Regions from separate parts of the Pseudohongiella acticola genome, predicted to be linked through region 2. Evidence: predicted binding sites of a transcription regulator. Region 2 holds the regulator's gene; the other holds the start of a gene.
What was found. The regulator LexA, encoded in region 2, represses DNA repair genes until DNA is damaged. The targets are predictions, from matches to a motif close to CTGTNTNNNNANACAG.
Positions count from the first base shown of each region.

Region 1: the regulator LexA is predicted to act here: its motif matches at 4,283-4,298, upstream of imuA (translesion DNA synthesis-associated protein ImuA).

Region 1 is NZ_MASR01000001.1:2,278,764-2,287,855, reverse strand. Features, by position in the region: gene ubiH (2-octaprenyl-6-methoxyphenyl hydroxylase) at 1-927, opposite strand, end outside; gene pepP (Xaa-Pro aminopeptidase) at 983-2,341, opposite strand; gene PHACT_RS09745 (TIGR02449 family protein) at 2,452-2,667, shown strand; gene PHACT_RS09740 (cell division protein ZapA) at 2,681-3,004, shown strand; RNA gene ssrS (6S RNA) at 3,108-3,286, shown strand; gene PHACT_RS09730 (5-formyltetrahydrofolate cyclo-ligase) at 3,328-3,963, shown strand; gene imuA (translesion DNA synthesis-associated protein ImuA) at 4,341-5,093, shown strand; gene PHACT_RS09720 (DNA polymerase Y subunit UmuC family protein) at 5,087-6,697, shown strand; gene PHACT_RS09715 (HD-GYP domain-containing protein) at 6,744-7,946, opposite strand; gene PHACT_RS09710 (DMT family transporter) at 8,088-9,038, shown strand; gene PHACT_RS09705 (error-prone DNA polymerase) at 9,021-9,092, opposite strand, start outside.
Region 2 is NZ_MASR01000002.1:129,362-138,453, forward strand. Features, by position in the region: gene PHACT_RS12910 (hypoxanthine-guanine phosphoribosyltransferase) at 1-328, opposite strand, end outside; gene nagZ (beta-N-acetylhexosaminidase) at 340-1,374, opposite strand; gene lexA (transcriptional repressor LexA) at 1,528-2,142, shown strand; gene topA (type I DNA topoisomerase) at 2,471-5,101, opposite strand; gene PHACT_RS12930 (branched-chain amino acid aminotransferase) at 5,322-6,386, opposite strand; gene PHACT_RS12935 (TatD family hydrolase) at 6,535-7,389, shown strand; gene PHACT_RS12940 (glutaredoxin family protein) at 7,358-7,612, opposite strand; gene PHACT_RS12945 (quinone-dependent dihydroorotate dehydrogenase) at 7,612-8,643, opposite strand; gene PHACT_RS12950 (AAA family ATPase) at 8,901-9,092, shown strand, end outside.

The DNA.
Region 1 (9,092 bases), on a different contig from region 2:
ACTCAGCGGGAAAAGTGACCTGGCGCCTGCATGAGTAATCCGGCCCAACCGCCAGCCAAATCGCTGCTGCAGGGTGTCAATAAAATCAGCCTCCGGCAATGCCAATATGCGCTCTGCACTACAGGAGGCATTGTCGCTTTTGCCCTCACCCTGATTGCTGTCACTGTCAGCCAGGGTCCAGACCAGTGCGCCCCGATGCTGCCGTTCACGCCCGACCCCGTGGTCTGACAGCGGCAACATGGCCAGCGGACCGGTATCGGTAAAGCGCTCAAAGGCCTGCCCCCGGTGGTCATTGGCAAAGGCAACATTACAGATCAGCGCCTGCTGACCATAATGCTTCTGCTGCATAGTGATACCCAGTTGCCGGCACAGACCCGAGCGCCCGCCGTCCGCCAGCACCAGCAGCCGGGTCCTGATGTTATCGAGTGAAGCACCTTTAATGGTCAACATGGCGCCATCACTGAGGGGCTGAATATGCTCAACACTGGCTGGCGCACACACGGTCAGGCGCGAACTGTCCTGTAATGCCTGTTGCAGCACGCACGTCAGGTGGTGATTCTCGGCAACGTAACCCAGCGCTTCTACGCCGACCTCGGCACTGTGCAGCCGGGTTGCGCCAAAATGTCCACGATCGGACACCTGAATATCACGGATGGCGGTAACGCCAGGGGCCAGCGCCGACCAGAAACCGGCCTGTTCGTAAATCAGGCGGCTACCCCAGGACAGTGCCGTGCTGCGCGCGTCAAAATCAGCGCCGGTATCACCATTTTTAGCGTCAGGTTTTGCCATCGGCGCGGCATCCAGCAACAATACCCTCAGATCGCTGTGCCGGGCCAGTTGATCCAGCAACAGCGCAAAGCTGCCTCCGACCAGACCACCGCCAGCAATGACAATATCGTATTCCGCGTTAAGTTTTTTGTCTGTCATGGTCCGTACTTTCTGTTCCTGCCCACTGTCTCCCGCCCACTGTTCCCGTGCAGGCCTATGCCCGTTGCGCCATCAGCGCTTCGATAGCCTCGGTGGTTTTGGGCACGCCGTCGGTCAATACCTTGTTGCCGGTTTTGGTGACCAGCACATCGTCTTCGATGCGAATGCCAATACCGCGCCACTTTTTGGCAACCTTTTTGTTGTCAGGCGATACATAAATGCCCGGCTCCACTGTTGTCACCATGCCAGGTTCCAGACGCCGGGGTTTATCCCGGTCCAGATAACTGCCGGCATCATGCACGTCGATGCCCAGCCAGTGGCCCGCGCGATGCATATAAAAATCACGATAGGCACCGTCTGCAATCAGCCTGTCTGCATCCCCTTTCAGCAAGCCCAGGTCGATCAGGCCGTGGGTGATCACCCTGACCGTGACATGGTGAGGTTCATCCCAGGGCACGCCGGGACGGGTGACCGCGATCGCTTCCAGCTGTGCCTTGAGAACGATGTCATACAGGGCTTTTTGTTCGGCGCTAAACTGGCCACTGACGGGAAATGTGCGCGTGATATCCGCGGCGTAATATTCATATTCGCAACCGGCGTCAATCAGCACCAGGTCACCGTTTCGCAACGGGTCCCGGTTTTCAATGTAATGCAGAATACAGGCATTGGCACCCGCGGCGACAATGCTGTTGTACGCGGGCGCGCGACTGCCCGACATCATGAACTCATGCACCAGCTCTGCTTCCAGATGATACTCATGGCGACCTTCACGCGCGGCCAGCATGGCGCGCTTGTGCGCACGCGCAGAAATATCGGCCGCGCGCTGCATCAAAGCGATTTCGGCTTTGCTCTTGAACAGGCGCATCTCATGCAACAGCGGGTCCAGCAGAATTAGCTGCTGCGGTGCTTTGGCGCCCATGCGTGTCCGGCTGCGGACGTTTTTCACCCAGCCACTGATGCGCTTATCAAAAGCCGGTTCACGTTCCATGCAGTAATACAGTGTTTCACAGCCGTCCATCAGGCCGGGCAGGATTTCATCCATCATGCCGATGGGGTAAGCCTCGTCCACCAGCAGGCGGCTTTTTGCCTGTTCCGGCCCGGTCAGAATGCCAGTCCAGAGCTCTTTGGTTTTGTCCTTGGGCTGACAAAACATCACAACTTCGCCCTGCTTGCGCCCGGGGATCAGGGCCAGCACGGCATCATCTTCGGTAAAGCCGGTCAGGTAATAAAAATCGCTGTCCTGACGGTATGGATATTCGGTGTCATTGCTGCGTGTGCGTTGGGGTGCTGCGCTGAGCAGGGCAATACTGTTTTTGCCCAGTTTGCCCATCAGGGCGCGGCGGCGCTTCCTGGCCTGCACATAAAGATCGGCCCCGGTGGCACGCTGCGGGTGCTGTAATTTAGCTTTTGCCATACATTTTCCTGAGATTGTGTCTCGCGTTATTGACCGCCTACAACCAGCTCTCTATAGTAAGGGTCCAGTAACGGAACCGGTCGGCGGGGCTTCCTGCGTACGTAATCGATATGAATGACGATCAATTCAATACCCTTGACGAAAAAATCAATGCCCTGATCGCATTGTGCGCTGCCATGAAGCAGGAGAACCAGTTGCTGCGCGCCAGTCAGCATAACTGGCAAACGGAACGTCAGCAACTACTGGAGAACAACCGCCAGGCCAAGAGCCGCCTGGAATCAGTCCTCAGCCGTCTGAGATCCATGGAACAGTCGCAAAGCGCCTGAGTGTGAAAACTTTATGAGCAATCTTCAGGAAGAAGCCAGCACGGTTGTGGTCAAGATCCTTGATCGCGAATACCAGATCAGCTGTCCGCCGTCAGAGCAGGATGCGTTGCTCAAATCTGCCCGACACCTTGATGAAAACATGCGCAAAATCAAGGCACGCGGCACGATTCATGGCCTGGAAAAAATCTCCGTGATGGCAGCACTGAATATTACCCACGAGTTGCTGCAGAAAAATCGTCAGATCAATGAAGCACGTCACAGCACCGCGCAGCAGATCAAATATCTGGAAGATAAAATCGAACGCGCATTGCACAACGCCCGCCAGATCGAACTGTAAATCTTGCCGCTGGTACCCCGGCCGGCACTGTTACGAAAGCTGTTACAAAAAAGTTGCCGCTTTTACTCGATACCCCAAAATAACTTCTATATACTCGATTCATAGTCACCTGGAGTACAGGCCAGCTGAAAATGTTCTTGAGCCGATATCTGTTACTCCGGAGGCTCTTCGCAATGATGTTGTTGAGCATGTCCGCACGACGGAAAGCCTGATACATCGCTGGAGCCACCACCTGAACCTGTGGGTTCAGGACTATTTCGGCAGCGGTACTCTGGGTGGCTTCCACTCGCTGCAGCCCCTGATCAATCCGACATGATCAATGCATGAAACCTTCATCATCCATCCCGCAGCAATCACCTGAAACACGCAAGGCCTTGCGTCAACGCCTGCGACGTGCGCGACGTCAACTTTCGTTCAGTGAGCAACGCCATGCCGCGCTCGGCCTCACCCGACAGTTGCGCCATACAGGGCTCTGGCAGGGTGCCCGTCATATTGCTTTTTACCAGGCTGTGGATGGCGAAATTGTTACCCTGCCGGCACTGCGTCTGGCATGGCAACAAGGCAAAGCCTGTTATCTGCCGGTACTGCACCCCATCAAAGATGATCACATGGTGTTTGTCCGGATCTGGCCCGGCAGCCGACTGGCCTACAACCGCTGGGGCATTCCGGAGCCAAAAGCGGCGTTAAAACACAGCGTGTCACCACGCAGACTGGATCTGGTGCTGTTGCCACTGGTGGGGTTTGATGAGGCCGGTAATCGTATCGGCATGGGCAAGGGGTTTTATGACCGTACATTTGCCTTCAGGCGCGGCAAATGTCGCCGGCCCGCCCTGACAGGGCTGGGTCACGAGTGTCAGAAAGTGGCAGAAGGAATTGCGCCTTCTGCCTGGGATGTTCCGCTTGATGCGCTGGCAACGCCTCGCCGGTATAAATCCATCAAAAATCGTAAAGCTTTGTAAATTATCGATTTATAGAAGACCGCTTTGCGCCACGCCGCTAATCAGGACACTGAGTCCAAAAAGAACAACAACGACCAATAGCATATCTGGTTTGCGTTTCATGAGATGTCCGCTACTTTTAACTATTTAAATTTTTAATTATTCCATTTTCCAGCTAATTAAGCCTGTCATCTAATACGTTATCAAGATAAACCTGCTAACGTGCTGAACAATAATATAATAATAAGGGCTTGACAATGCTTGATTGCAAAATTTTTACACCTTTTTAACTAAATTTCTGGCCTTATCTCTGTATCGGCACTTGCCTGAAATAAATATACTGTATATATTTACAGCTCCACGACGCCTGACTCATTGACCGGCACCGGAGCAAACACATGAACACAACCGCCCCTACAAACATCAGCGCGCCCACACCGGAGCACAAGGTGGACCAGTTACTGCAGCAAACGCAGGATTTGTGGCGCGGCAGCAATCAGCACAACACCGCCGTTGATAACCCCGGCGCCCGCCACTCGCTGCTGGCTGATGACCTGTTTGCTGACCACGAGATCACCGACAACGGCGCAGGCCAAAGTACCGGCCACGCCGAGCTCGACGCCCTGTTGCCCTGGGGAGCATGGCCACAGGCCGGTTTGATTGAAGTCATCAACAAACAGGCTGGTATCGGCGAATTACAGCTGTTGGCACCGCTGTTGCGGGACCGCAGCCAGCAACAATCCTCTTCCATTCTCTGGATTGCACCACCTTACCCGCTACACGGGCCCGCCCTGGCCCAGATGGGCGTCAATACCCGCAACAGCTTTGTGGTGCCGGCCCAGGCCAGCTGCAATCAGGCATTGTGGAGCATTGAAAAAGCCCTGCAATCGCAGGAATGCGGCCTCGTGCTGGCCTGGCAGAACTGGCTCAGCGCCCGGGTTATTCGCCGTCTGCAACTGGCTGCACGTGAAGGCAATACGCTGGGAGTGCTGTTTCATCAGCGACCGGCAGCACACTCACCATCAACGCTGCAGTTACAATTGAGTAGCGCACCCGTCACCGAAGCCGGTTATCGCAACATGGACGTGCAACTGTTGAAAGCACGCGGCAGCCACAAGCAGGGACGGGTGCGCATTAAGCTGCCATGCTAGGCCGCCGGCAAAGCAGAGCGCTTGCCGGTAAACCGCGCGTCAGTACCCGCGCTGGCAACAGGCTGCCAGTCAGCCTCCCTGAACAGCCAAGCGCACAACAAAACGCACCGAAAAAAGCGCAACAGAACCTACAGCACAAAGCACAGCGACAATCACAACAAAACCTGCGGCGCGCGCCGGCAACACACCGCAAGCGCACCAGCCTTTGGTATGCGCTTTATTTCCCGGCACTGCCCGACACCCGAATTGCTGACCCACATGCAAACGCACAGACAAAGCCACATACGAAACAGCATGATGAAATATCGTTGATCTCGCTGGTGGCACAACAGTGCCAGCAGATCAGCGACTACATCAGCCTTGATGGAAATGACGCTCTGGTGCTGGAAGTTGGCAGAAGCCTGCGCTATTTTGGCGGCCTTAAATCCATCCGGCAGCAAATTGAATCCGGTATTGAGACACAGCTCTCGCACACCAATTTTGTGCAGGCGGTCGCCCCCAATGCCAGCGCCAGTCTGTTGCTGGCCCGCACCGGACAGCAATCGGTTATCGCCAGACCCGATGACCTGCGCTCACGCCTGGGTAGCATTCCCACCAACGCCCTTGCCATTGACGTTCGGGTTCGAAAAAAACTCGCCAATTGCGGACTGTTCTATTTACGGGATATATGGCGCCTTCCATTGCCGGAAATGCGTATCAGATTCGGCCGGCATTTCAGTGACTATATTGAGAGCTGCCTCGGTTTACGACCCGGGCTACGTCAGCGCTGGCAGGCCAAACCGGTTTATCATGACAGTGTCGATAGCGATCATGGTTTATATTCCACACAGCAGATTATCAATGTCTGTGAAAAATTACTGCACCGGCTTGAGGATTTTCTGAAGAAAAAACATCTGTGCACTGACCAACTGATGTTTGTGCTCGACTATGGCAGTTCCGGGCAAGGCAACAGCGATCATGACACAGGCGGCGACACTCGTCATGAAAACATCACGGTCAATGTTCGCAAGGCAGAACGCAGTGCCCGGCTGTTCCTGCTGTTACTGGAAACGCAACTGACCGGAATGAATTTTGCTGGTGAAGTTTACGCGATCACCTTACACGTCACACATTTCACGCTGTTCAAGCCGGACGGTGGCGTTCAGCAGAAGACCCGGGGGCATGACAGCCGGGACGGCTCACAACTGCTTGATACGCTGGCGGCAAAACTCGGCAGCCACGCGGTTCAGCGACTGCTGCTAAAACCTGATTACTGTCCCGAGTCTGCCACACGCATGGTGTCATATTTGACACCGCCATCAGAAGAAAGCCTGCTAACCGGAAACAGCGTCACTATCAACAGCCACAATCCATGCTGGTTATTGCAGCCACCGCGTCCACTGGCAATCCGGAACCAGCAGCTGCACTACCGGTCACCGTTGACATTATTGCGCGGCCCACGCCGCATCGAAACCCGATGGTGGCAGGAACAGGGTATACGGCGGGATTATTATGTGGCTGCCAACACACAAGGCAACCTGCTTTGGGTCTATCAGGACCTGGCGCATGCCGGTGGCGCGGAACAGAATTCGACGGCCTGGTACCTGCATGGATTTTTTGGTTAAAGGTTAAAGCGGGTTGCAACATACAGCAATGACAACCAAAACCCTGTCAAAGCGCTGACTGCCACAGATCTTCCATGTAGGGGAAGTTCCAGTTTTCAAAATGCTCACGCGCTTCAATGACATCCTCCAGCCCAGGCAGGGCCATATCAACAACGGCTTGCGGCAACGGCATTTTGGATCGTATAGAAAAAAATACTTTAACCTTCGGTTTCAACATTGATTTTTCGTTTTGCTCAACAACCACTGCAAGACGCTGACTCTTGAGACGCACCAGTGATCCGATCGGGTAGATACCAACAACCTTGACAAAGGCCTGCAGCAAAGCCGGATCAAAATGACCTTTCCATTGCGCCATCCTCTGCAAAGACTCTGCCGGACCCCAGCCTTTTTTGTAGGGCCGGTTAGACGTAATTGCATCATATACATCACAGATGGCACCCATGCGGGCAAAAATGCTGATCTCTTCACTTTTTAATCCATGAGGGTAACCACTGCCATCACATTTTTCGTGATGATGCAGGCAGACATCAATAACCATTGCTGAAATGTCGCCCGCACGAAGTAAAATATCCTGACCTTTTTCCGGATGCGACTTGATAACGATAAACTCCTCGTCAGTCAGCTTACCGGGTTTGTTAAGAATTTTATCTGGCACCGCCATCTTGCCAACGTCATGCAGTAAGCCTGCACAACCGGCATCGCGCACTTGCTCTTCGGTCATTTTCAGCGCTCGTGCCAGCGCCACCATCATGGCGCATACGGCTACCGAATGCATGTACGTATAATTGTCCGAGGTTTTTAATCGTGCCAGCGTAATCAGCGCCAGTGGGTGCCGGTTTACCGACTCGGTGACCTCGTCAACCATGGCCCGGGCATCTGCCATGGAAACGGTGTTGCCCATGCGCGCTTCAGCAAACATTGTCATCACCGCTTGCCTGGAACGATCACACAGTTTGCGGGCGCGATTGAGTTCGTTATGGAAACTGAGCGCTGCAGTTTTGGCTTCCGGTGGCAGGGTAGCGACAGAGGCGGGTGCTTCGGGCTCACGGGCGGTCTGAGCAGGCGCCTGCCTGCTTTTACTCAGATCAATGCTGATCTCGGCAATACCGGAACCATTGATTTTGACCAGGTCAGCAGGGTCTTCCAGCAGGAAACTGGATTTCCAGAATGGATGACTGAGCCAGGATCCATGCATCTCATGGATGAACATGCCCAGTTGCAACTGCTTGACGGGTATTTTTTTAATCATGCTTGTACTGTCACGACATTCATACTAAAGAGTCCGATTCGGGTAGGCATGATAGCGGGTCACGATACGCTACGATAGTGTTAGAATGCCTGCCATAAGCTTATCGTCGCTCACCCACTGCCACGTCTTTATTTTAAAATCATGCCAGCAATCCCACCCGCCGATGAAAAAGCCACCATGCAGGCCTGGATACAGATTCATGCCTGCGTTGTATTATGGGGCTTTACGGCCATTCTCGGCAAACTCATCACTCTGCAGGCGCTGCCGCTGGTGTTATGGCGCATGGGACTGGTTGCCCTGAGCCTGTTTTTGCTGCCCATGATCTGGCGCACAGTACTGTCGCTCAAACCATCACTGTTGCTGGTGTATGCTGCCATCGGCATGCTGGTTGCGCTGCACTGGCTTACCTTCTATGGCGCCATCAAACTCTCCAATGCGTCGGTGGCAGTCACCTGTATTGCCACCGTGCCTGTGTTTCTGTCACTGGTGGAGCCAGTGCTGGCCGGGCGACGCTTCCAGCTCAAGGAACTATTGCTGGGACTGATGGTACTGCCTGGCATCGTGCTGGTGGTTGGCGGCACACCACAGAGCATGAACACCGGCATCATCATGGGCATTGTTTCTGCCATGTTCGTGGCGCTGTTTGCCGCTTTGAACAAACGCTTTATCCTGCGCGCCGATCCCTTGAGTGTCACCGCCATCGAAATGGCGTCCGGCTGCGCCTTGCTGGTGGTGATCGGACTGATCGCTGCTTCACTCAACGAAGCTGGCAATGTGGCGGGTATTCTGGACACCAGCACCTCCATTTTTGCTGTTCCTCAGGGTAACGACCTGCTGTGGCTGGCGGTACTGGCCTTTGGTTGTACCCTGTTGCCTTTTGCGTTGTCGCTGATGGCATTACGTCATCTGTCTGCCTATGCCAGCGCTCTCGCCGTCAATCTTGAACCCATTTACGCCATCATCCTGGCGGCGCTGTTGCTGGGTGAGCAGCAGGAACTGAGTGTGCGTTTTTATCTGGGTGCTGCCATTATCATCGCCGTGGTACTGGTCTATCCCTGGCTGATGCGCTCACCGTCACGCAAAGTCGCGTGACGGCACCTGCATTTCGCCCAACCAGTCACTGAGATCAACCACCGTACGCGCGAC
Region 2 (9,092 bases):
CTTCATCAAAAATGTCATCCAGCACCAAGACCACCCGGCCCTTGACCTCAGTAGCAGGTGTCACCCGCCACTGCAGGTCACTGCCCTGCAGCTGCTCGCGGTAACGCGTGGCATGAATATAATCCAGCTGTAGCAGGAAATTCAGTTTTGGCACCAGCTGCCCGGTAAGCACAATGCCGCCGTTCATGACGCACAGGACCAGTGGATTCTGATCCGCCATCACCTCACTGATCTGTGATGCCAGCGCGTCCAGGGCCTGATCTATGTCGCGGCCGGTATACAGGCACTGCGCCTCATCCATGACCTGCTGCAGATGTTGCTTGTTCACGTCTTCTCCACTCATTTTACGGTTTCCGCCTGTATCAGGGCCTCCAGCCGGTCGCGCGTCTGCTGCCAGCGTGGTGTCGCCTGCAGCGCTGCAAAATCCAGATGCTGTTTACCCTGCATACGCAGGAGCCGGGCGTTGGGTTCAGTGTTCAGGCCTTCCAGCGCAGCCAATGCCTGCAGCGCCGCTTCCCGATCATTGCAGACCAGCAACATGTCGCAGCCGGCTGCCAATGCTTTTTTGACCCTATCTTCCATATTGCCGGCCGCTGCAGCCGCCGCCATCACCAGATCATCACTGAAAATGACGCCCTGAAAATCGAGCTGTTTCCGCAGCACAGTCTGTAACCAGAATTCGGAGAAACCGGCACAGGCATCATCGGCCTGCTGGTATATTACGTGCGCCGGCATCACCGCATCCATGACCGGCATGCAGCGCACGAAGGGTTGCATATCCTGCTCACGAATCTGTTGCAACGGGCGCTTATCCAGCGGCAAGTCATGATGGGAGTCTGCGGTAACGCTGCCATGCCCGGGGAAATGTTTACCGGTGGTCGCCATACCGGCCTCGTGCATGCCCTGCATAAAGGCGGTGGCCAGCGCGACCAGGGTATCCTGATCAGCGGAGAAAGCCCGGTCGCCAATGACCTCGCTCAGGCCGGTGTGCAGATCCAGCACCGGTGCAAAACTGAAATCAATATCACACGCCCGGACTTCGGCTGCCATCAGCCAGCCACAATCCTGTGCCAGTGTCTTCGCCGCGGACTGATCCCGCTGCCACAGCTCTCCGAAACGCAGCATCGGCGGCAGGCGGGTAAACCCCTCACGCAGACGTTGTACCCGTCCGCCTTCCTGATCTACCGCCAGCAGAATCTGGGGCCGACAGCGGCGAATATCAGCCACCAGCGCCTGTACCTGGGCCGCATCCTGGATATTGCGGGAAAACAGAATGACACCACCAACCTGCGGGTGTCGCAGCAACGACCGCTCATCCTCGTTCAGCACCGTGCCTTGCACATCCAGCATTAATACGCCGGGTAAATCACTCATCGCCAGCCCCTGCCATGGTTAGGTATTGGTTGATCAGGACGTGCCCCGAAAGAGCAGCCTGAAAGACCGGCATTATCACAGATTCAGGAAAGGTTTGCGTCGCCGAAATAACTGGTTATAATTACAGTAACTGACACAGCCAAGGGAACCGCTATGCATGCACTGACGCCCAGACAAGCAGAGATACTGGCATTTATCCGTCGCTACCAGCAGGATACCGGTTACCCGCCGACCCGCTCGGAAATTGCGCAGGAGATGGGGTTTCGTTCCCCCAACGCCGCCGAGGAGCACCTGAAGGCGCTGGCACGTAAAAAAGCCATCGAGATCATTCCCGGCGCATCACGCGGCATCAAGCTGCCCGATCTGGAAGAAGAAGCCCAGGCCGGTCTGCCCGTGATCGGCCAGGTTGCCGCCGGCAGCCCGATTCTGGCTCAGGAATGCATTGATGAATACGTCAACGTACCCGCCGGTCTGTTCAATCCAAAGGCCGATTACCTGCTGACCGTCAAAGGCACCAGCATGATCGATGTCGGTATTCATGAAGGTGATTTACTGGCGGTACACAAAACCGCGCAGGCCCGCGACGGCGATATCATCGTCGCCCGCCTGGACGAAGACGTGACCGTGAAACGCCTGCAGCACACCGCGGAAAAACACCGCCTGTTGCTGATCGCCGAGAACGAAGAGTTTGCCCCCATCGAGGTCGATCTGCGATCGCAGCAATTTATCATTGAAGGCATCAGCGTCGGCGTTATCCGCCGCCATTAAAAGCTATCATCGTGGCCGCTGCGGCGTTGAAGTGTATTTTTTATTCAGTCACTTACTTAATGTAAGCTCCTTCATAAAAAATACACTTCGCCTTGCATCGCCTGCCTCGATAACGCTATTAAATTTAGAATTCAGGTTCTTCGAGAGTTGGTCAGGATGCGAACGAAGTGAGCGGCTGGCCGTGGCACTGTAAACTGAGCTGGAAACGTAGGCGAGGCAGTCGGGGCAAGGCGAAATCAAATTTTGTGAGGGAGCCTACATTCAGTAAGTGACCGATTAAAATTTTATTTCAACGCCGCCCCGGCAACGCAGGTAGTTTCCAGACAGTTTACTTACTTTCGACGGTCCATTTGCCATTACGGTAGTGTGCCTTCCAGCCTGTGGCTTTTTTATCCACCTCAGTCAGCAGATACTGCTCCTTGGTCTTGCGGCTGAAACGGACCACCGTCGGGTTACCATCTGAATCGGCAACCGGCCCTTTGAGCAGGTAGTGATACTTCTCGTCCAGCGCATCTTTGTGCGGCAGGATCTCTGCCAGCAACGGCGCCCGGGTTTCCCTGTTTTTCGGGAACTTGCTGGCGGCGAGGAACAGACCGGCAGCGCCGTCGCGCAGCACATAGTGGTCTTCAACTTTTTCGCAGGCAAGTTCAGGCATTGGAATCGGATCCATCTTGGGCGGCGCCGCCTCACCGCTGCGCAACAGCTTTCGGGTGTTTTTGCATTCGCTGTTGGTACAGCCAAAATACTTGCCGAAGCGTCCGGTTTTTAGCTGCATGTCGGAGCCACACTTGTCGCATTCGATCACCGGGCCATCATAACCCTTGATCTTGAAACTGCCCTTCTCCACTTCGAAACCGGAACAGTCCGGGTTGTTGCCACACACGTGCAACTTGCGCTCAGTGTCAATCAGGTAGCTGTCCATGGTGGCGTTGCACAACTTGCAGCGCTTGCGTTCACGCAGGCGACGGTTCTCGACTTCCTCGGCCTCTTCGGCGTTGTCCGTGTTGATGGCCTCTTCACCCGGCGTCAGATTGATGGTGCACTTGCAGCGCTCTTTGGGTGGCAGGGCATAACCTGAACAACCCAGGAAAACACCGGTAGACGCTGTGCGAATCTGCATATTACGGCCACAGTCCGGGCACGGAATATCGGTTTCAGTCGGATTGTTCTCGCGCATGCCATCTTCGTCAGCGGAGGCACGAGCCAACTGGTCAGAGAAGTCGGCGTAGAAATCGTCCAGCAGCTTTTTCCAGTCTTTGTCTCCGGCGGCAACCTTGTCCAGCGAGTCTTCCATCTTCGCGGTGAAGTCATAATCCATCAGTTCGGTAAAACTTTCCTGCAGCCGCTCAACCACGATATCGCCCATTTTCTGGGCGTAAAAGCGCCGACTTTCCACTTTGACATAACCACGATCCTGAATCGTGGAAATGATGGCGGCATAGGTTGAAGGACGACCAATACCGCGTTTCTCCAATTCTTTGACCAGACTGGCTTCAGTGTATCGCGCCGTGGGCTTGGTGAAATGCTGTTTTGGTTCCAGCTTCTGCAGCGCCAGCTCTTCGCCCTCACTGACATCCGGAAGCACCACGTCTTCCTCTTTGGTAGGCAGTACCCGCAGATAACCGTCGAACTGCATGATGCGACCTTTGGTGCTCAATTCAAAATCACCGGCGGTCACCGATATTTTGCTGCTCAGGTAGCGTGCCGGCGGCATCTGGCAGGCTACAAAATGCGCCCAGATCAATGCATACAGGCGCTCGGCATCACGCTCCATGCCTGACAGCGAGGTTGGTGAGGTATTCACGTCAGTCGGCCTGATCGCCTCGTGCGCTTCCTGTGCGCCTTCACGCGCACTGTACTGAATGGCTTTTTCCGGCAGATACTTACTGCCGAACTGATCCTCAATATAGTCGCGACACATCTGCAGGGCATCAGCACTCAGGTGCGTGGAATCGGTACGCATGTAAGTGATGTAACCGGCCTCGTAGAGGCGTTGCGCCATCATCATGGTTTTCTTGACGCCAAAACCAAGGCGGGTGCTGGCGGCCTGCTGCAGGGTTGACGTGATCAGTGGTGGACGCGGTTTTGAACTGGTTGGTTTATCTTCGCGAGCGCTGACCACAAAGGTGGCATCTTTTAACGCCGCTTCCGCTTTGGCCGATGCCTCAGCACTGCCTGGCCGGTAGTTCGCACCTGCCTGTTTCATCACCTGCAGGCGAATGGCGTCTTTTGCCTTGTTAGTGGTATCGGCAAACAGCTCCCAGTATTCTTCCGGTATGAAGGCACGGATTTCACGCTCGCGCTCGACAATCAGCAGCACGGCCACTGATTGCACACGACCGGCAGACAGACCGCGGGCCACTTTCGCCCACAGCAGTGGCGACACCATGAAACCCACGACACGGTCGAGGAAGCGACGCGCCTGCTGCGCTTCCACATAACGCATATCCAGATCGCCGGGATGCGAAAACGCCTCATTAATGGCTTTTTTGGTGATCTCGTTGAAAACCACACGCCGGTAACGGCTTTCGTCACCACCAATGGCCTCCTTCAGGTGCCAGGCAATGGCCTCCCCCTCTCTGTCCAAGTCCGTTGCGAGATAAATGGTGTCAGCGCTTTTGGCCAGACGCTGCAGTTCGGATACCACTTTTTCCTTGCCAGGCAGGATTTCGTAACGGGCTGCCCAATCGTGCTCAGGATCAATACCCATGCGGGCAATCAATTGCTGCCGGGCCTTTTTCTGTTTGTGCGCTGCTTTTTTCTCGGGGCTGAGTTTACGCGTTTTGGCAGCTTCCTTGGCACGCTGGGCCGGCGTTGTTGTTGAGCTCGACGCGCTGCCGGAGACCGGAAGATCGCGAATATGACCCACGCTGGACTTCACCACGAACTCGTTACCGAGGTATTTGTTGATGGTTTTGGCCTTTGCGGGCGACTCGACAATAACTAAGGATTTACTCATGAAGCTGCACAATTCCTGATGTTTGTTCGTGATATCTGTTGCTTCTCAGCGCCTTCCCAAGCACGATCGGCAACAAAAAATCAGAGCGGCTTACTCTGACGAAGCCGTCATATATAAAGATTCACTCACTGAGGGTCAAGCGTTAGTTGAGTGTAAGTTAAGTTAGTCGGCCGGGAGTCCGATGTTCTGAACCCCCTCCGACCCGGTGCCAGTGCCGTTGTCAGTCGAGCGGCACTTCATGGGTCCAGCCGTAGGTATCGGCCAGTTCACCGCGCTGAATTCCGACCAGCAGCTCATACAGTTTCTGCATCACAGGGCCAGCCTGTTCACCACCGCCATAGAAGCTGTGCCATTTGCTGTCCAGCCAGATACGACCGACCGGAGACACCACAGCCGCGGTGCCGCAGGCGGCCACTTCTTCAAACTCATCAATTTCCTTGCGCAGATCAATCGGTCGCTGCTCAATGGTCAGACCCAACTCGTTCTCCGCCAGCGTCATGATGGAACGACGCGTGACGCTTGGCAGTACGGCACTGGAGCTGGGCGTGACAAAGCGGCCTCCACGCATTGCCACCACAATATTGGCCGAACCCGCCTCATCAATGTAGCGGCGCTGCGCTGCATCCAGGAACAATGCTTCATTGGCGCCCAGTTGCTGCGCCAGACGCGTGGCCAGCAGACCACCGGCATAATTCGCGCCGATCTTGTAATTGCCGGTGCCGGATGGCGCTGCCCGGTCAAGGTCGGACACGGCCAGTGAAATCACTGCCAGGCCGGCGCTCTGGTAATAAGGCCCCACCGGCGACACGAACACACGGAATTCGAACTCTTTGGCGGGTTTCAGGCCCAGGTTCTCGCCGACACCGATCAGCATTGGACGGATATAGAGCGCCGCGCCGGAGCCGTGTGGCGGAATCCAGGGGTAATTGGCACGCACCGCCGCCTCCACGCCGCGGATAAACAGTTCTTCTGGCACTTCCGGAATCAATAGCCGGGTCGCCGCCTGGCGCATACGCTCAGCGTTCAGCGTCGGGCGGAACAACAGCACCCGGCCGTCAGGCGCCGTCTGCGCTTTCAGACCTTCAAAGCACTGCTGAGCATAATGCAGCGCCGGCGCGCCTTCGTGTACCGAGATCATTTCCGAGGTAATCAGCTCGCCCTCGGTCCATTGACCGTTGACAAAAGAGGCGCGAAATCGGTAATCCGTTGGCCGGTACTGGAAACCCAGCTCCGCCCAGTTCAGATCCTTTTTGGTGTTTGCCTGTGTGCTCTTGTTCTGTTCCAACGTCGTTCACCCTGATTTAAAGTCTTCGGTACTGAATATGTTTTTTGTATCGCGTGGCGTTCAGCCGGTGGCCGGGCGCTGGCGCGCAGCGGCGGTATTATCCTTGATACGCAATGAATCTACCACATCTCTGCTATAATCGCGCGCCATGACAAATCCTCTTATCGATATCGGCGCCAACCTGGGCCATGAATCCTTTGCCAGCGATCTGCCCGACGTCCTGCAACGCGCACGTGATGCGGGGCTTGTGCATCACCTGGTAACCGGCACCACGCTGGCTGCATCGGAACATGCACTGGACATCTGTACCCGTTACCCGGACCTGTCCTGTACTGCCGGCATCCATCCGCATGAAGCAGCAACTGCCAGTGCCGAGGTGCTGTCCGGCATTCGTGCATTGCTGAATCAGCCTTTGGTAAAAGCGGTGGGCGAAACCGGGCTGGATTTTAATCGGGATTTTTCACCAAGACCGGCGCAGGAGAAAAGTTTTAACGAGCATCTGGCGATGGCAGTGGAGACCGGCAAACCGGTGTTCCTGCATCAGCGTGATGCCCATGAGCGCTTCCTGCCAATTCTGAAGGAGCACCGCGACAGCCTCAGTGGCGGCGTTGTGCATTGTTTTACGGATTCGCGCGAGGCCCTGTTTGATTACCTGGATCTGGACATGTACATCGGCATTACCGGCTGGATATGTGATGAGCGCCGGGGCAAACACCTGCACGAACTGGTCGCCAGCATTCCCGCCAACCGCCTGTTGCTGGAAACCGATGCGCCTTATTTATTGCCCCGCAGTCTGCGGCCCAAACCCAAAACGCGCCGCAATGAGCCGGCCTGGCTGACCGAAGTGCTGGCCACTGTGGCGCGGTGCTGCGAGCGACCGGCCGCTGACATTGCTGCCGGCACCACGGCCAACGCTGTGCGGCTGTTTGGTCTCGACGCTGTTAATCTGGAAACGACAAACCTGAAAACTGTTAACCCTGAGCCTGTGACAGATACGCTTTGACGGTAGCCTCATCAAACGGCCAGCCCAGATCCTGCGCCCGGTCAGCAACCTTTATCACCGGAATGCGCAGACCATAGGCGTCCACCAGTGCCGGATCGTCACTGATATCAACCGGTATCCAGCGCAAGGCCGGTTGCTCGGCAGCAACCCGGCGTAGAATCGCTTCTGCCTGCTCACACAGATGGCAACCGGCGGTGGTGTAAAACATCAATTGCTCTGCCATCAGCTCGCTGCCCCGTTACCCAGGCCTTCAACAATCTCACGCACCAGCGGCGGCCCCTGATAAATGAAACCACTGTAGATCTGCACCAGACTGGCACCCGCTGCCAGTTTTTCGCTGGCGTGGTCCAGCGACGCAATACCACCCACGCCAATAATGGGAATCTGCCCGTCCAGCGCCGACGCAAGCCGGGCAACAACCTGGGTCGATGCCTGGCGCAGTGGTGCACCGCTGAGACCGCCCGCCTCGGTGTGCAGTGGATTGTCTTCAACACCGTCACGAGACAGCGTGGTGTTGGTGGCGGTGACGCCGTCAATGCGGAATTCCAGTAACGCCTCAGCAATCAGTCCTGTTTCGTCTGCATTCAGATCCGGCGCGATTTTGATAACCAGTGGCACATGACGCCCATCCGCCTGGGCCAATGCCAGCTGCTCCTGTTTCAGCAGCGCCAGCAGGCGTCGCAACTCTTCGCCGTACTGCAATGTCCGCAAGCCCGGTGTGTTGGGGGAAGACAGATTGACCACTACGTAGCTGGCATGTGGCCAGGCTTTGCGCAGTCCAATCAGGTAGTCATCGGCGGCCTGTTCTACCGGGGTATCAAAGTTCTTGCCAATATTGATACCCAGCACGCCTTTGAAAGCGCTTCGCTGAATTCTGTCCAGGGCATGGTCGATCCCTTTGTTGTTGAAACCCATGCGGTTGATGATGGCCTGCTGTTGCGGCAGGCGAAACAACCGTGGTTGCGGGTTGCCCGGCTGCGGCCGCGGCGTCACCGTGCCGATTTCAATAAAACCAAAACCCAGCGCGGCCAGCCCGTCAATATGATCCGCATTCTTGTCCAGGCCGGCTGCCAGCCCCAGCGCATTGGGAAATTCGATCCCCATCACCGTTACCGCCTGGCTACGTCCGCTACGGGCACCGCCGAGCAGGCCACTGGCACCCAGTCCATGCGCCAGATCAAGGCTGCGCATGGCAACACTGTGGGAGGCTTCGGTGGGAAGATTGAATAAAACGGAACGCATCAGGGAGTACATGTCGGGACTCTTGTCAGGAATTTGCCTGCTATTATAAAGGACTGCATCAACCCCTGCTGCCACAATATGCGACAAACTCAATACCGTGGTAGCTAGACATCAGCCCTGAATTGGTTACAATCGCTGACTTCCGGCCCAAACCTGACACCTGAAACAGGCCTGATATTTAAAGCTGGACAGAGATTTAAAACAGGCCCGACAATTAAAACTGGCCCGACACCGATATAGCAGGCCCAACACCTATAACAGGGAAAACTATGAGTCACCACAACACCATCACTGCTCTCAAGACCTGGCTTACCCAGCAAATTATCGGCCAGGAACGTCTGGTTGACCGCTTGCTGATAGCGCTGCTGGCCGACGGCCATCTGCTGGTCGAGGGTGCGCCGGGCCTGGCCAAAACCAAAGCCATCAAAGACCTGTCCCGGGCCGTTGAAGGTGATTTCCAC